3 regions of the Pantoea sp. SGAir0183 genome follow, and region 3 is predicted to be linked to each of the others. Evidence: predicted binding sites of a transcription regulator. Region 3 holds the regulator's gene; each other region holds the start of a gene.
What was found. The regulator CRP, encoded in region 3, controls carbon source genes, mostly activating them, when cyclic AMP is high. The targets are predictions, from matches to a motif close to ATGTGANNNNNNTCACAT.

Region 1 (4,266 bases), 350 kb from region 3:
CCAGTTATTTGTCGCGAAAGGTAGTGTGAAGCAAAGGATGCTTCATATTCGCAACGAAGTGTTAAAAAGCGCAACGCTAATAGCACAATTAATGGACACTCTGGCTGGTTCTCCGTGCTAGTATCGACCCACAATTAACTCCCTGCATTCTCTTAATTCGTATTTCGGGATCCCACTCTGAGGTCGGTACATTGGGTATACGTATTCCCGTGACGCTCGGGGCCATTGAACCCCTTGCGCTCACACCGTTTAAAGCCAACAAGATTGCCTTAGTGTGCGAGGGCGGCGGCCAGCGCGGCATTTTCACAGCAGGCGTTCTGGATGAGTTCCAGCGGGCAAAATTCAATCCCTTTCAGTTGCTGTTAGGCTCTTCTGCTGGTGCGCAGAACCTTTCCGCTTATGTCTGCGGCCAGCCGGGCTATGCACGTCGGGTAATTACCCGCTATACCACCAGTAAGCTGTTCTTTGACCCCGTGCGTTTCCTGCGCGGCGGTAATCTTATCGATCTCGACTGGTTAATTGATATCACCCGCAGCGAATTTCCGCTGGCCATGACCAGCGCCGAAACCTTGTTTGCTTCGGGGCGGCAATTTTACATGTGCGCCTGTCGCAGTGATGATTATGCCCCCAGTTACTTTGCCCCCACAGCCAGTAACTGGCTGGATATTATTAAGGCTTCCAGCGCCATTCCGGGCTTTTACCGTCTGGGCGTGGATTTGGAAGGCATAAGCTATCTGGATGGCGGCGTCAGCGATGCGATTCCCGTGCGCGAAGCGGCAAAACGCGGGGCCGATACCATTGTGGTCATCCGTACCGTGCCGTCGCAGATGTTCGATGTGCCCCGTTGGGTGACCCGTATGGAACGCTGGTTCAGCGGCGGGGCGCTGCAGCCAATGATCAAGATTCTGCACCATCACGAGCAGACCTATCGCGAAACCCAGCAGTTTATTGAAAAGCCGCCGGGCGATTTACGTATCATCGAAATCTTCCCGCCGCGCGTGTTAGCCAGTAACGCACTGGGCAGTCGTATTGCCGCGTTGAATCAGGATTACCATCTGGGGCGCCGCTGTGGTCGCTACTTTATTGCCACGCTGGGGCAATGGCTGAGCGATGCCGAGCCCCACACAGGGCTGGATATTGTGGTCCCTTCTGCGCCGGTGGCAAATGAGCCGGGGGATATCGCTCCGGTCATCCCGCTGACCGGCAACGATGGCACTTATGGCGAGGGTCCGCTGACATGAGGTTTGTTGATACCCACTGTCACTTTGATTTTCCGCCGTTTGTGGACGCGGCCGACGTCAGTCTGCGCCAGGCTGCGGACGCGGGCGTAGAAAAAATTATTGTGCCATCGGTCGAGGCAGGGCGCTTTGACCTTGTTTGCCAGTTAGCCCGGCAGCACCGCGCGTTATATGCCGCACTCGGCCTGCATCCGATTGTGACGGAGCAGCACGATGAGCAGCACCTCGCTCAGCTTGAAAGCCTGTTACAACAGCGGCCCCCAAAGCTGGTGGCCCTCGGTGAGATCGGCCTGGATCTGTATCGGGACGATCCGCAGTTTGATAAGCAAACCTGTTTCCTGGATGCGCAACTGAAGCTGGCGAAACGTTACGATCTGCCGGTGATCCTGCATTCGCGCCGCACGCACGATCAGCTGGCACTGCATCTGCGTCGTCAGGCTGTGCCACGGCGCGGCGTCGTACACGGTTTTGCCGGTAGCCTGCAGCAGGCGCAGGCGTTTATTAAGCTCGGCTATGCGATTGGCGTAGGCGGCACGATTACGTATCCCCGAGCCAGTAAAACCCGGCAGACGATTGCCCGTTTACCGCTCTCGTCGCTGCTGCTGGAAACCGATGCGCCTGATATGCCGCTGAACGGCTACCAGGGCCAGCCAAACCGGCCCGAGCGCGCCGTTTTAGTCTGGCAGGTGTTGTGTGAACTGCGTGACGAGCCGCCCGCCGAAATCGCCGACGCGTTATGGCACAACAGTCATGCGCTGTTTTCGCTCACATAATTCCCGCCGTCACATCATGTCCTGGTGAAATGTTATAATAGTAACATCCCTGTCGCTGTCTTATACTGGCTGCCTTGCGCCATACTTTGCAGATAATCTAAATTTCGCTGAGTATTTGCAGACGTTTCATACTTTTATGTGATTTGGTGCACAAAAAATGGCCGTTATCATTGTTAATATTATCACATTCAAGGGTGGGCGAACGTTTACCCGATGTTCTGGAGATCACCATGACCGATATTAAACAGCAGGCCCTGCGCGCCCTGAAACTGATGGATTTAACCACGCTGAACGAGGATGACACCGACGAGAAAGTGATCGCGCTCTGTCATCAGGCGAAATCTCCGGTGGGTAACACCGCTGCCATCTGTATTTATCCGCGTTTCATTCCCGTGGCGCGTAAAACGCTGCGTGAGCAGGGCACGCCTAACGTGCGCATTGCCACCGTAACCAACTTCCCGCATGGCAATGACGATATTGAGATTGCGCTGGCCGAAACCCGTGCCGCCATCGCTTACGGCGCTGATGAAGTGGATGTGGTTTTCCCTTATCGCGCGCTGATGGCAGGCAATGCGCAGGTCGGCTTTGATCTGGTCAAGGCCTGCAAAGCCGCCTGTGCGGAAGCCGGCGTTTTACTGAAGGTTATTATCGAAACCGGCGAACTGAAGCAGGAAGCGCTGATTCGTCAGGCCTCTGAAATTGCGATTGATGCCGGGGCTGACTTTATCAAAACCTCAACCGGTAAAGTGCCGGTCAACGCCACGCCGGAAGTGGCGCAGATCATGATGAGCGTCATTCGCGACAAAGGTGTGAAAGCGCAGGTTGGCTTCAAACCGGCAGGCGGCGTTCGCACCGCTGAAGATGCCGCTGTCTATCTGCAACTGGCGGATGACACGCTGGGTGCCGACTGGGCCGATGCCCGCCATTTCCGTTTTGGTGCCTCCAGCCTGCTGGCAAATCTGCTCAACACGCTTGGGCACAGCAGCGACACCAGCAAGTCGGGTTACTGATTCATCCGGGCGGCTCACGGCCGCCTCTTCTCCTCTTTCCCTGACGTAAGGGGGCGACATTGTACCTCGCACAAGAAATCATTCGAAAAAAACGTGACGGCCAGGCGCTGACTGAAGACGAAATTCGTTTCTTCATCAACGGGGTGCGCGATAACAGCGTGTCCGAAGGGCAAATTGCCGCACTGGCAATGACCATCTATTTCCACGATATGTCACTGCCGGAGCGCGTTGCGCTGACCATGGCGATGCGGGATTCCGGCACCGTCCTGAACTGGGCTTCACTGAATCTGAACGGGCCGGTGGTCGACAAGCACTCCACGGGCGGCGTGGGCGATGTGACCTCGCTGATGCTCGGACCCATGGTGGCGGCCTGTGGCGGCTATATCCCGATGATCTCCGGACGCGGACTGGGCCATACCGGCGGTACGCTGGATAAGCTGGAGGCGATTCCCGGTTTTGACATTTTCCCCAGCGATGACCATTTCCGCCAGACCATCAAGCAGGTTGGTGTGGCCATCATCGGGCAAACTAACTCGCTGGCACCGGCGGATAAACGTTTTTACGCGACCCGCGATATCACCGCCACCGTGGATTCCATTCCGCTGATTACCGCTTCGATCCTGGCAAAAAAACTGGCCGAAGGCCTGGATGCGCTGGTGATGGATGTCAAAGTCGGCTCCGGCGCCTTTATGCCGACCTGGGAAGCCTCTGAGAGTCTGGCGCAGGCCATTGTGGGCGTGGCGAATGGCGCGGGCTGCCGTACCACGGCGCTGCTAACAGATATGAATCAGGTCCTGGCTTCTTCGGCGGGCAATGCCCTGGAAGTGCGCGAAGCCGTGCGCTTCCTGACGGGTGAGCAGCGCAATCCGCGCCTGCTGGACGTGACGCTGGCCCTGTGCAGCGAAATGCTGATTTCCGGCAAACTGGCGGCTAACGAAACCGACGCCCGTGAACAACTTCTCGCCGTGCTGGATAACGGCAAAGCCGCAGAGGTATTTGCCCGCATGGTGGCAGCACAACGTGGCCCAACCGATTTCGTTGAGCGCTACGACAGCTACCTCACAGCCCCTGTGATGAGCAAAGCGGTTTATGCCGATGGCGCAGGTTACGTCACGCAGATGGATACCCGCGCGTTAGGCATGGCGGTGGTTGCGATGGGCGGTGGACGTCAGCGCGCCAGCGACGCCATTGATTACAGCGTGGGCTTAAGCGACATGATCACGCTGGGCGAGCGGGTGGACGCTT
Region 2 (4,266 bases), 520 kb from region 3:
CAGGCCGTCATCACATCGATGTCGGGCAAATGCGTGACAAGCTGGGGATTCCGGCTTACATGATTACGTCAAACGGCGCGCGCGTTCACAATCCGGCAGGGGAGCTGGTTTTTAGCCACAATCTGGACGCGGACATCGCCCACGATCTGTTTGGTCTGCAGTATCATCATCCGGACGTGCTGACGCATGTTTATCGCGACGATGAGTGGTTTGTCAGCCGCTGCAGTCCGGCGGAGAAGGATTATTTTCGCGAGTCCGATTTTCACTATCAGGTTTATGAGCCGGGCATGCTGCCGACGGATGGCATCAGCAAAGTCTTTTTTACCTGTGAAGAACCGGAACACCTTGTCCCTATGGAGCAGGCCATCGAAGCACGCTGGGGCGACAGGGTTAACGTGAGTTTTTCGCTGCCGACCTGCCTCGAAGTGATGGCAGGCGGCGTGTCAAAAGGCCATGCCCTGGAAGCGGTGGCAAAACAGTTAGGCTTTACGCTTAAAGACTGTATTGCGTTTGGTGATGGTATGAATGATGTCGAAATGCTGAGTATGGCAGGCAAAGGCTGCATTATGGCTAACGCCCATCAGCGTCTGAAAGACACCTTACCTGAACTGGAAGTGATTGGCAGTAATGCCCAGGATGCCGTCCCGGAGACGCTGAGAACACTCTATCTGTCGTAATCCGAAAAGAAGGCCGGTAAGCCGGCCTTCTGGCAAATCCGTTATGCCCTTTTTTGCTTATGCCGGTGCTCACTGATCATGGTTAACAGCAGCAGCACTACCGCCATAACGGCGCCGGCAATCATCACGATGAATCCGCCATCCCAGCCGAAATAATCGACGGTATAACCCACAATGGCGCTGGCCGCGACTGAGCCACCCAGATAACCGAACAGCCCCGTAAACCCGGCAGCCGTGCCAGCCGCTTTTTTGGGTGCCAGCTCCAGCGCATGCAGACCAATGAGCATTACCGGTCCATAAATCAGAAAGCCAATCGCGATCATGCAGGCCATGTCCACACCGGGATTGCCCGGCGGATTTAGCCAGTAGATGACGGTAGCAGCGGTAACCAGCGTCATAAAAAACACCCCTGTCGCACCACGGTTGCCGCGAAAGACCTTGTCTGACATCCAGCCGCACAACAGCGTACCGGGAATGCCCGCATACTCATAAAAGAAGTAGGTCCAGGAGGACTTATCAAGCGTGAAATGCTTTACTTCTTTCAGGTAGGTCGGTGACCAGTCGAGGATGCCGTAACGCAGCAGGTAGACAAACACATTTGCCAGAGCGATGTACCACAGCAGTTTGTTGGGCAGGACATACTTCATAAAGATTTGTCTGGCAGTGAACTCTTCCTCATGACTTTCGTTGTAATCCACCGGATAGTCGTTTTTATAGGCCTCAATCGGCGGTAATCCACAAGATTGCGGCGTATCGCGCATCAGGGCAAAGGCCAGAATCGCAATGGCGATCGCCCCGAAGGCGGGCATATATAGCGCGGCTTTCCAGTCGTTGAACCACGCCATCCCCAGCAGAAACAGCAGGGGCGGAATCCCGCCGCCGACGTTATGCGCACAGTTCCACACAGAAACGATGCCGCCGCGCTCCTTTTGTGACCACCAGTGGACCATAGTGCGTCCGCAGGGCGGCCAGCCCATTCCCTGAAACCAGCCACAGATGAACAGCAGTACGAACATCACCATAATGCTGGAGGTTGCCCAGGGCACAAACCCCATAATCAGCATTACAGCAGCCGCCAGCGTTAAGCCGGCAGGTAAGAAGACCCGTGGATTCGACCGGTCTGACACCGAACCCATAATAAATTTGGAAAAGCCATAGGCGATGGAGATGCCTGAAAGCGCAAAACCCAGATCGCCGCGTGAGAAGCCTTGTTCAACCAGGTAGGGCATCGCCAGGGCGAAATTCTTTCGAACCAGATAGTAGGCCGCATAGCCAACGAAAATTCCGATAAAGATTTGCCAGCGCAGGCGACGGTAGCGTGGATCGATACGATGATCTTCGACCCGGGGCTGGTGTGGTGCAGGTTTAAAAATACTCAACATAGCGGCGGCCCTCCAGGGCGCATTATGATTTTGATTCCCGGCAGGTTGGGCAAAACTCAAGAAAACGGCGATCGGGATGCGCCATTTCGCGCAGAGAATAGACAGAGATACATGGCTTTACTGTGATGAATGACAAATATGTTACAGATTTATGACAATCTGGCGCAAAAAGCTCAGGCCGATGCGCTGATGCGCACATTTTTCTGCTGACAGGATATGCCCGATGAGAAGATAAAAAGCCTGACCGGCAGATTAATGCGTAACTGCCTGGTTAATGCACAGATGTCAACCAGATAAATCTCCCTGCTGTGCGGACATTGTTTACACTGTCGCTCTGTTTATTTCGGGGTTGTTACCGTGCTTTTATTGATTGTTACTACCATTCTGTGGGCTTTTTCATTCAGCCTGATTGGCGAGTATCTTGCCGGTCAGGTTGACAGCTGGTTTTCGGTGCTGATGCGCCTGGCGCTGGCGGCCGTGGTATTTTTGCCTTTCCTGCGCTGGCGCGGCTATCGCCCCTCTACGCTCCTGCTGTATATGCTGGTAGGCATGCTGCAACTGGGCATCATGTATTTACTGAGTTTCGAAGCCTATCTCTATCTGAGCGTGTCTGAATTCCTGCTGTTTACCGTGATGACGCCGCTGTACGTCACGTTGATCTACGACGTGATCAGTCGACGGCCTCTGCGCGCAGGGTACATTTTCAGTGCGTTGCTGGCTGTGGCGGGCGCGGCAATCATTCGTTATGACAAAGTCAGCGATAACTTCTGGTTCGGCCTGTTGCTGGTACAGTTAGCCAATATTTGCTTTGCAGCAGGTATGGTGGGCTACAAACGTTTGCAGGAAACCCGTCCTGTGCCGCAGCACACGGCCTTTTCGTGGTTCTATCTGGGCGCGGTGCTGATTGCGGTGGTGGCCTGGGCCGTCTGGGGCAACCCGCATAAACTCCCGACCACCTCACTGCAGTGGGGCATTCTGGTCTGGCTGGGCGTGGTGGCGTCCGGACTGGGTTACTTTATGTGGAACTACGGTGCTACGCAGGTCGATGCTGGCACGTTGGGCATCATGAACAACATGCATGTGCCGGCAGGCTTGCTGGTCAACCTGGCGATATGGCAGCAAAAGCCACACTGGCCAAGCTTTATTGCCGGTGCGCTCGTGATAGTAGCGTCCTTGTGGGTCCATAAGCGCTGGGTGGTCGGTAAGAACAATCAACAGTGAAGAAACAAGGCATCGCCGCGCATCGACGCCAAAAGTAGCAGGCCGCTCAGTCTGTTGCGATCCCATGGCGGACGGGGCGCGCGTCGGCAGAAGGCGAGCAAGACGACGTCTGCTCGCCCGGCAGAGCGGACCGCATTGTTATCCCGGTGCGCTTTCTCCGGCGGGACGAGCGTAAGTCGGCGGCTGGTTTAAGCGGGCTTAACTGGCGCAGGGCGATGAATCATCGTCAGCCCCTTGAGGAAATTACGCAGAATCTGGTCACCGCATTCACGATAGTTTTTGTGATCCGGTTTACGGAAGATCGCGCCAATCTCTGCCTGAGACACGGTGAAGTTGGCTTTTTTCAGGATATCAGGGATGTCGGTCGTTTTCAGGTCAAATGCAATACGCAGCTTTTTCATGAAAATGTTGTTATTCATCTTACGCTCGATGGAAGGCGCAGGGGCATCCTCACTTTTCCCACGGCGATGAAAGATTAAGCCATTCAGGAAATAGCCCATCAGGACATCGGGGCAGGGGCGAAATGCCGCATCCTCATCTTTTTTCAGCCAACTGGTGATATCGGCCTGAGGAACCTCGCACTCCGCTAAGGCAAAAATCGCCACCATTTTGGCATCGTTCAGATCGAGCATATAGCGCACGCTGCGCAAAATATCGTTGTTAGTCATGGTGAGATCGTCTCAAGGTCAGTCAACAGGCTGCGCATTATAGGGGATTTTGCCCGCCGCCGCGCAGCTTTGTCGCTCATGCGGCTAAACGGCTGCAGGATGCGCGGCATTCCTGACAAAAGGCAAATGTTCACAGGCATGCTGACGGGCAAAATGGATAAAGGCTTCCAGCACAGGCTGACGCTGCTCGCCGTCACGCACGGCGGCATAAAGCCGACTCCATAATCCCTCTCCCAGTGTTTTCGTGATCACTAACCCCTGTTTTTCAAAGCTCTCCACTACCCAGTGTGGCAGCGCGGCAATGCCCATGCGCGCCGA
Region 3 (4,266 bases):
GTTAAAGACTGCATTGTGGGCCTGATTAACGTTAACGCGCTGATAGGCGAGTACCTCGGGAGACTGTTCCGGACCAAGCAACATGCGTAACGCGTCCTGGAAAGCCTCAAGCACATCATGTGCGTTCTGTCGTAGCAGGGCACTTTGCCATTGCGGCCAAAGCCATAACGTTCCGCCAAACGCAATCAGGCAGCCCATCAGGGTATCCAGCAGGCGCGGCAGTAAGAATTGTGCGCCGTTAAGTGACAGAAGTTGCAGGGTATATACCGCGGTGACCGTGAACCCCACCATCGACCAGCCGTAAAACTGGCGGGTAAAGCGATAGCTGATAAAGGTAATCACCAGCATGATGCTCAACACCAGCGGTTCAGGGACATCCAGCCGCAGCGAGGCTGCCGCAATCACCAGCCCGGCAAAGGTGCCCAGCGCACGGTGCTGAATACGCACCCGTGTAGCGCTGTAGTTACTCTGGCTGACAAACATAATGGTCATCAGAATCCAGTAGGGTTTGGGAATCGAAAAGAACAGCGCCAGCCCGCTACCCAGCATCAGCATCACAGAAAAACGTCCGGCCGTGCGCAGGGCAGAAGAGCGCAGCGAGAGATAGCTTCTGAGTGCGGGCAGAAGCGGTAAACGGCGCTGGCGATCCGCCATCAAATCACGCTGATAAAGGGGCTTTTGTGTACGCAGTACCCGTGCGATGCGGCTGAAGTGATAAAGGCAAAAATTTCCTACCGGATTGTCCGGGTGCTGACGGGCGATTTTTTCCAGTGCCCCCAGCTGCTTGTCCATATCAAAGCGACTGGACAGTTGGTGGTACAGGATGTTGTCTGCCAGCTCACGTAAACGGGCGGAAATGGTTTTCGCATTCCAGCGAATCACGGCCTCAGCATGGCTTTGTTCTACCAGTTTTTGCACTTCTTCTGGCTGATGCAGGCTGACAGAAATGTGTTCCTGTAAATCCAGTGCGACCTGAAAAGCGCGGGTCAGTCGCTTATGACTGTGATCGCGGCTGGCGGACAGCATATGCATCTGCTGATAACAGGTGTTGATGAGGTCGATTGCTTTTTGTTGCCGCGCCAGCAACGGTGGTAGCGCCTTCTCCGGATCGGTAAGTTGCGTCAACAAGGTGTACTTGGCGTCACAATAGTTCGCCAGTTCGCGGTAAATCAGACTCAGGCTTTCACGCATTGGCTGCTCTTTCCACAGCCAAAACCAGAACCAGTTAAACAGGCCATACCACAGCGTACCGCCGATGTAGAGCAGGGGCGGTACGTAAATGGGCATGCGGCCAATCAGGCTGGTGGTAAATATCGCTGCGATCAGTGTGGCAGGGAGTAACCGTGCGTGCAGTGGGCTGATTTCACCTGTCACGCCCAGCAGCAAAGGCAGAGCGAAAAGAATAAGCGGTAAGGGCACGTCTTTAAACAGAAGCCACTGCATCAGTAAGCTACCCAGGGCAAACAGGCTGCCGCCGACAATCAGGCGTTTAAAGAAGCGTTTGTGGGGTGTATCCAGACCGGCAATATTGCAGCAGGCAGGCACCAATGAGAACAGCAATCCTTTTTGCAGATCGCCAAACAGCCAGCCGAGCGCGACGGGGAGACACAACACCAGTGTCTGGCGCAGGGCATAGTTAACTTCAGGGTGATAAATTATTCTTCGCCACATCGGCTCAACGCAAATAATTCACGGCATAACGTTGCCATTATGCCGTGAAGAATAAAGCTTAGCGCGTGCCGTAAACAACAATTGTTTTGCCGTGTGCGGAGATCAGATTCTGGTCTTCCAGCATCTTCAAAATACGTCCCACGGTTTCACGTGAACATCCCACGATTTGGCCAATTTCCTGACGCGTAATTTTAATTTGCATGCCGTCAGGATGCGTCATGGCATCCGGCTGTTTCGCCAGGTTGAGCAACGTCTGCGCAATGCGACCGGTGACATCAAGGAACGCGAGGTTGCCCACTTTTTCCGATGTGACCTGCAGACGGCGCGCCATTTGCGAGGAGAGGCGCATGAGGATGTCCGGATTCACCTGAATCAGCTGACGGAATTTTTTGTAGGAAATCTCTGCCACTTCGCACGCGGTTTTCGCACGTACCCAGGCGCTGCGCTCCTGACCTTCTTCGAACAGGCCAAGCTCACCAATAAAGTCGCCCTGATTCAGATAGGACAGAATCATCTCCTTGCCTTCTTCATCCTTAATCAGTACCGCAACGGAACCTTTAACGATGTAGTAAAGCGTTTCCGCCTTTTCACCTTGATGAATGAGCGTACTTTTGGATGGATACTTGTGAATATGGCAATGGGACAGGAACCATTCAAGTGTAGGGTCTGTTTGCGGTTTGCCGAGAACCATTCGCTATTATCCTCTGTTGTAATCGTGCCCAAAATACAGGGCTCTGTTTCCCTGCCAGGCGATGTAAGCGTTAAGCGTCTTTCCATTCAGGAAATTATTCGGGCTGCATTCGGCGCAGTGCGCATCATTCTTCCCGGCTTCGTCTTCGGATGACGAAAAATATTTTCAGCTCTGTTTGTAGCACAGCTTACGTCGACTGTCTTGTGTTGTCTCGCTTCAGCAAGATGGCGTTTTCTCTGGATTGCTGTTTCCCAGGCAAAAGCGTACGCTGAGCCAAAACAGGGTATTCTGAGGTCAAAATTATGCAGGCACGCGTCAAATGGGTTGAAGGGTTAACATTCCTGGGGGAATCATCGTCCGGCCATCAGGTACTGATGGATGGCAATTCTGGCGATAAAGCGCCGAGCCCTATGGAGATGGTGCTGATGGCGGCAGGGGGATGCAGCGCCATTGACGTTGTGTCAATTTTGCAAAAAGGCCGCAACGATGTGGTTGATTGCGAAGTGAAACTATTGTCTGAACGTCGGGAAGAAGCCCCCCGCATCTTTACCCATATCAATCTGCATTTTATCGTCAGCGGCAACGCACTTTCGGATAAAGCCGTGGCACGCGCTGTCGATCTGTCAGCGGAAAAATATTGCTCTGTCGCCATCATGTTAGGCAAAGGCGTCAACATTACCCACAGCTACGAAGTGATCGCGCTGTAATCTCACAGAGGCCAGGCTGGCCTCTGTGGTTATTCAATCCGTTTCCCTTCCATGAGCCGTTTTACTAACGGCGCCATAATTAACTCCATCGCCAGTCCCATTTTGCCGCCGGGTACCACCAGCGTGTTGATATTGGAAATAAACGATCCCTGCAGCATGGCCAGCAGATAGGGAAAATCAATGTCTTCCAGCCCCTGAAAGTGGATAACCACAAAGCTTTCATCCAGCGAAGGGATGGTGCGCGCGGCAAAGGGATTAGAGGTATCCACCGTGGGGACGCGCTGAAAGTTAATATGGGTTCGTGAAAACTGCGGCGTAATGAAATTGATGTAATCTTCCATGGAACGCACTACCGAATCCATCACCGCTTCGCGTGAATGGCCACGCTCGCTGGTATCGCGCACCAGTTTCTGAATCCACTCCAGGTTGACGATGGGCACGACGCCGACCAGCAAATCGACTTTTTCCGCCACATTGTGTTGTGCAGTCACCACGCCGCCGTGCAAGCCTTCATAAAACAGCACATCCATATCCGGAGGTAACGGTTGCCAGGGCGTGAAGGTGCCGGGAACCTGGTTCCAGGGAACGGCTTCATCATAGGTGTGCAGATACTTACGCGACTGGCCCTTACCGTGTTCGCCGTATTCGATGAACGTTTGCTCCAGCAGGCCAAAATCATTCGCCTCCGGGCCAAAGTAGCTGATATGTCGCCCCAGATCGCGCGCTTTTCGGATAGCCATGTCCATTTCGGGTCGGGTAAAGCGGTGAAAACTGTCCCCTTCCAGTTCGGCAGCGTGCAAACCGAGTTGCTGAAAAATTTTACGGAACGCCAGGCTGGTGGTGGTGGTTCCCGCACCGCTGGAGCCCGTTACCGCGATAATCGGATGGCGTGCAGACATAGTTGAAGTCCCTGTGACGTCGGGCGATGAGCATTGTTAGCACGATTTTCCGTTCGTTGCATCAGCCACGAAACTCGCTTTTGCGCATGATGTTGACCGACTCGTGCAGTTCCGACCATACCAGAACGACCTCGCCGTGCTCCAGCTGACGACGCACATCGGCGACTTTTTCCGTCAGGCTGAGCTCCTGCTCGCCGTAATCCGTGCCTTCACGCAAAACAAACGCTTCGATAAGATTTTCAAGGGTTTCGGGAGAAACCTGTTCCCAGGGAATAATCACAGAGTCAGTTATCCAGAT

Region 1: the regulator CRP is predicted to act here: its motif matches at 2,148-2,165, upstream of deoC (deoxyribose-phosphate aldolase).
Region 2: the regulator CRP is predicted to act here: its motif matches at 2,241-2,258, upstream of glpT (glycerol-3-phosphate transporter).

What each region holds. Positions count from the first base shown of each region.
Region 1 covers NZ_CP028053.1:764,015-768,280, forward strand. Annotated here, with positions in the region: gene C1N59_RS03715 (patatin-like phospholipase family protein) at 192-1,241, shown strand; gene C1N59_RS03720 (TatD family hydrolase) at 1,238-2,011, shown strand; gene deoC (deoxyribose-phosphate aldolase) at 2,242-3,021, shown strand; gene deoA (thymidine phosphorylase) at 3,081-4,266, shown strand, end outside.
Region 2 covers NZ_CP028053.1:4,258,542-4,262,807, reverse strand. Annotated here, with positions in the region: gene yigL (sugar/pyridoxal phosphate phosphatase YigL) at 1-677, shown strand, start outside; gene glpT (glycerol-3-phosphate transporter) at 719-2,059, opposite strand; gene C1N59_RS19820 (carboxylate/amino acid/amine transporter) at 2,417-3,280, shown strand; gene C1N59_RS19815 (YehS family protein) at 3,469-3,948, opposite strand; gene metR (HTH-type transcriptional regulator MetR) at 4,033-4,266, opposite strand, start outside.
Region 3 covers NZ_CP028053.1:410,994-415,259, forward strand. Annotated here, with positions in the region: gene C1N59_RS01875 (YccS/YhfK family putative transporter) at 1-1,671, opposite strand, end outside; gene crp (cAMP-activated global transcriptional regulator CRP) at 1,730-2,362, opposite strand; gene C1N59_RS01885 (OsmC family protein) at 2,665-3,069, shown strand; gene C1N59_RS01890 (phosphoribulokinase) at 3,099-3,968, opposite strand; gene C1N59_RS01895 (YheU family protein) at 4,030-4,248, opposite strand; gene C1N59_RS01900 (hydrolase) at 4,253-4,266, opposite strand, start outside.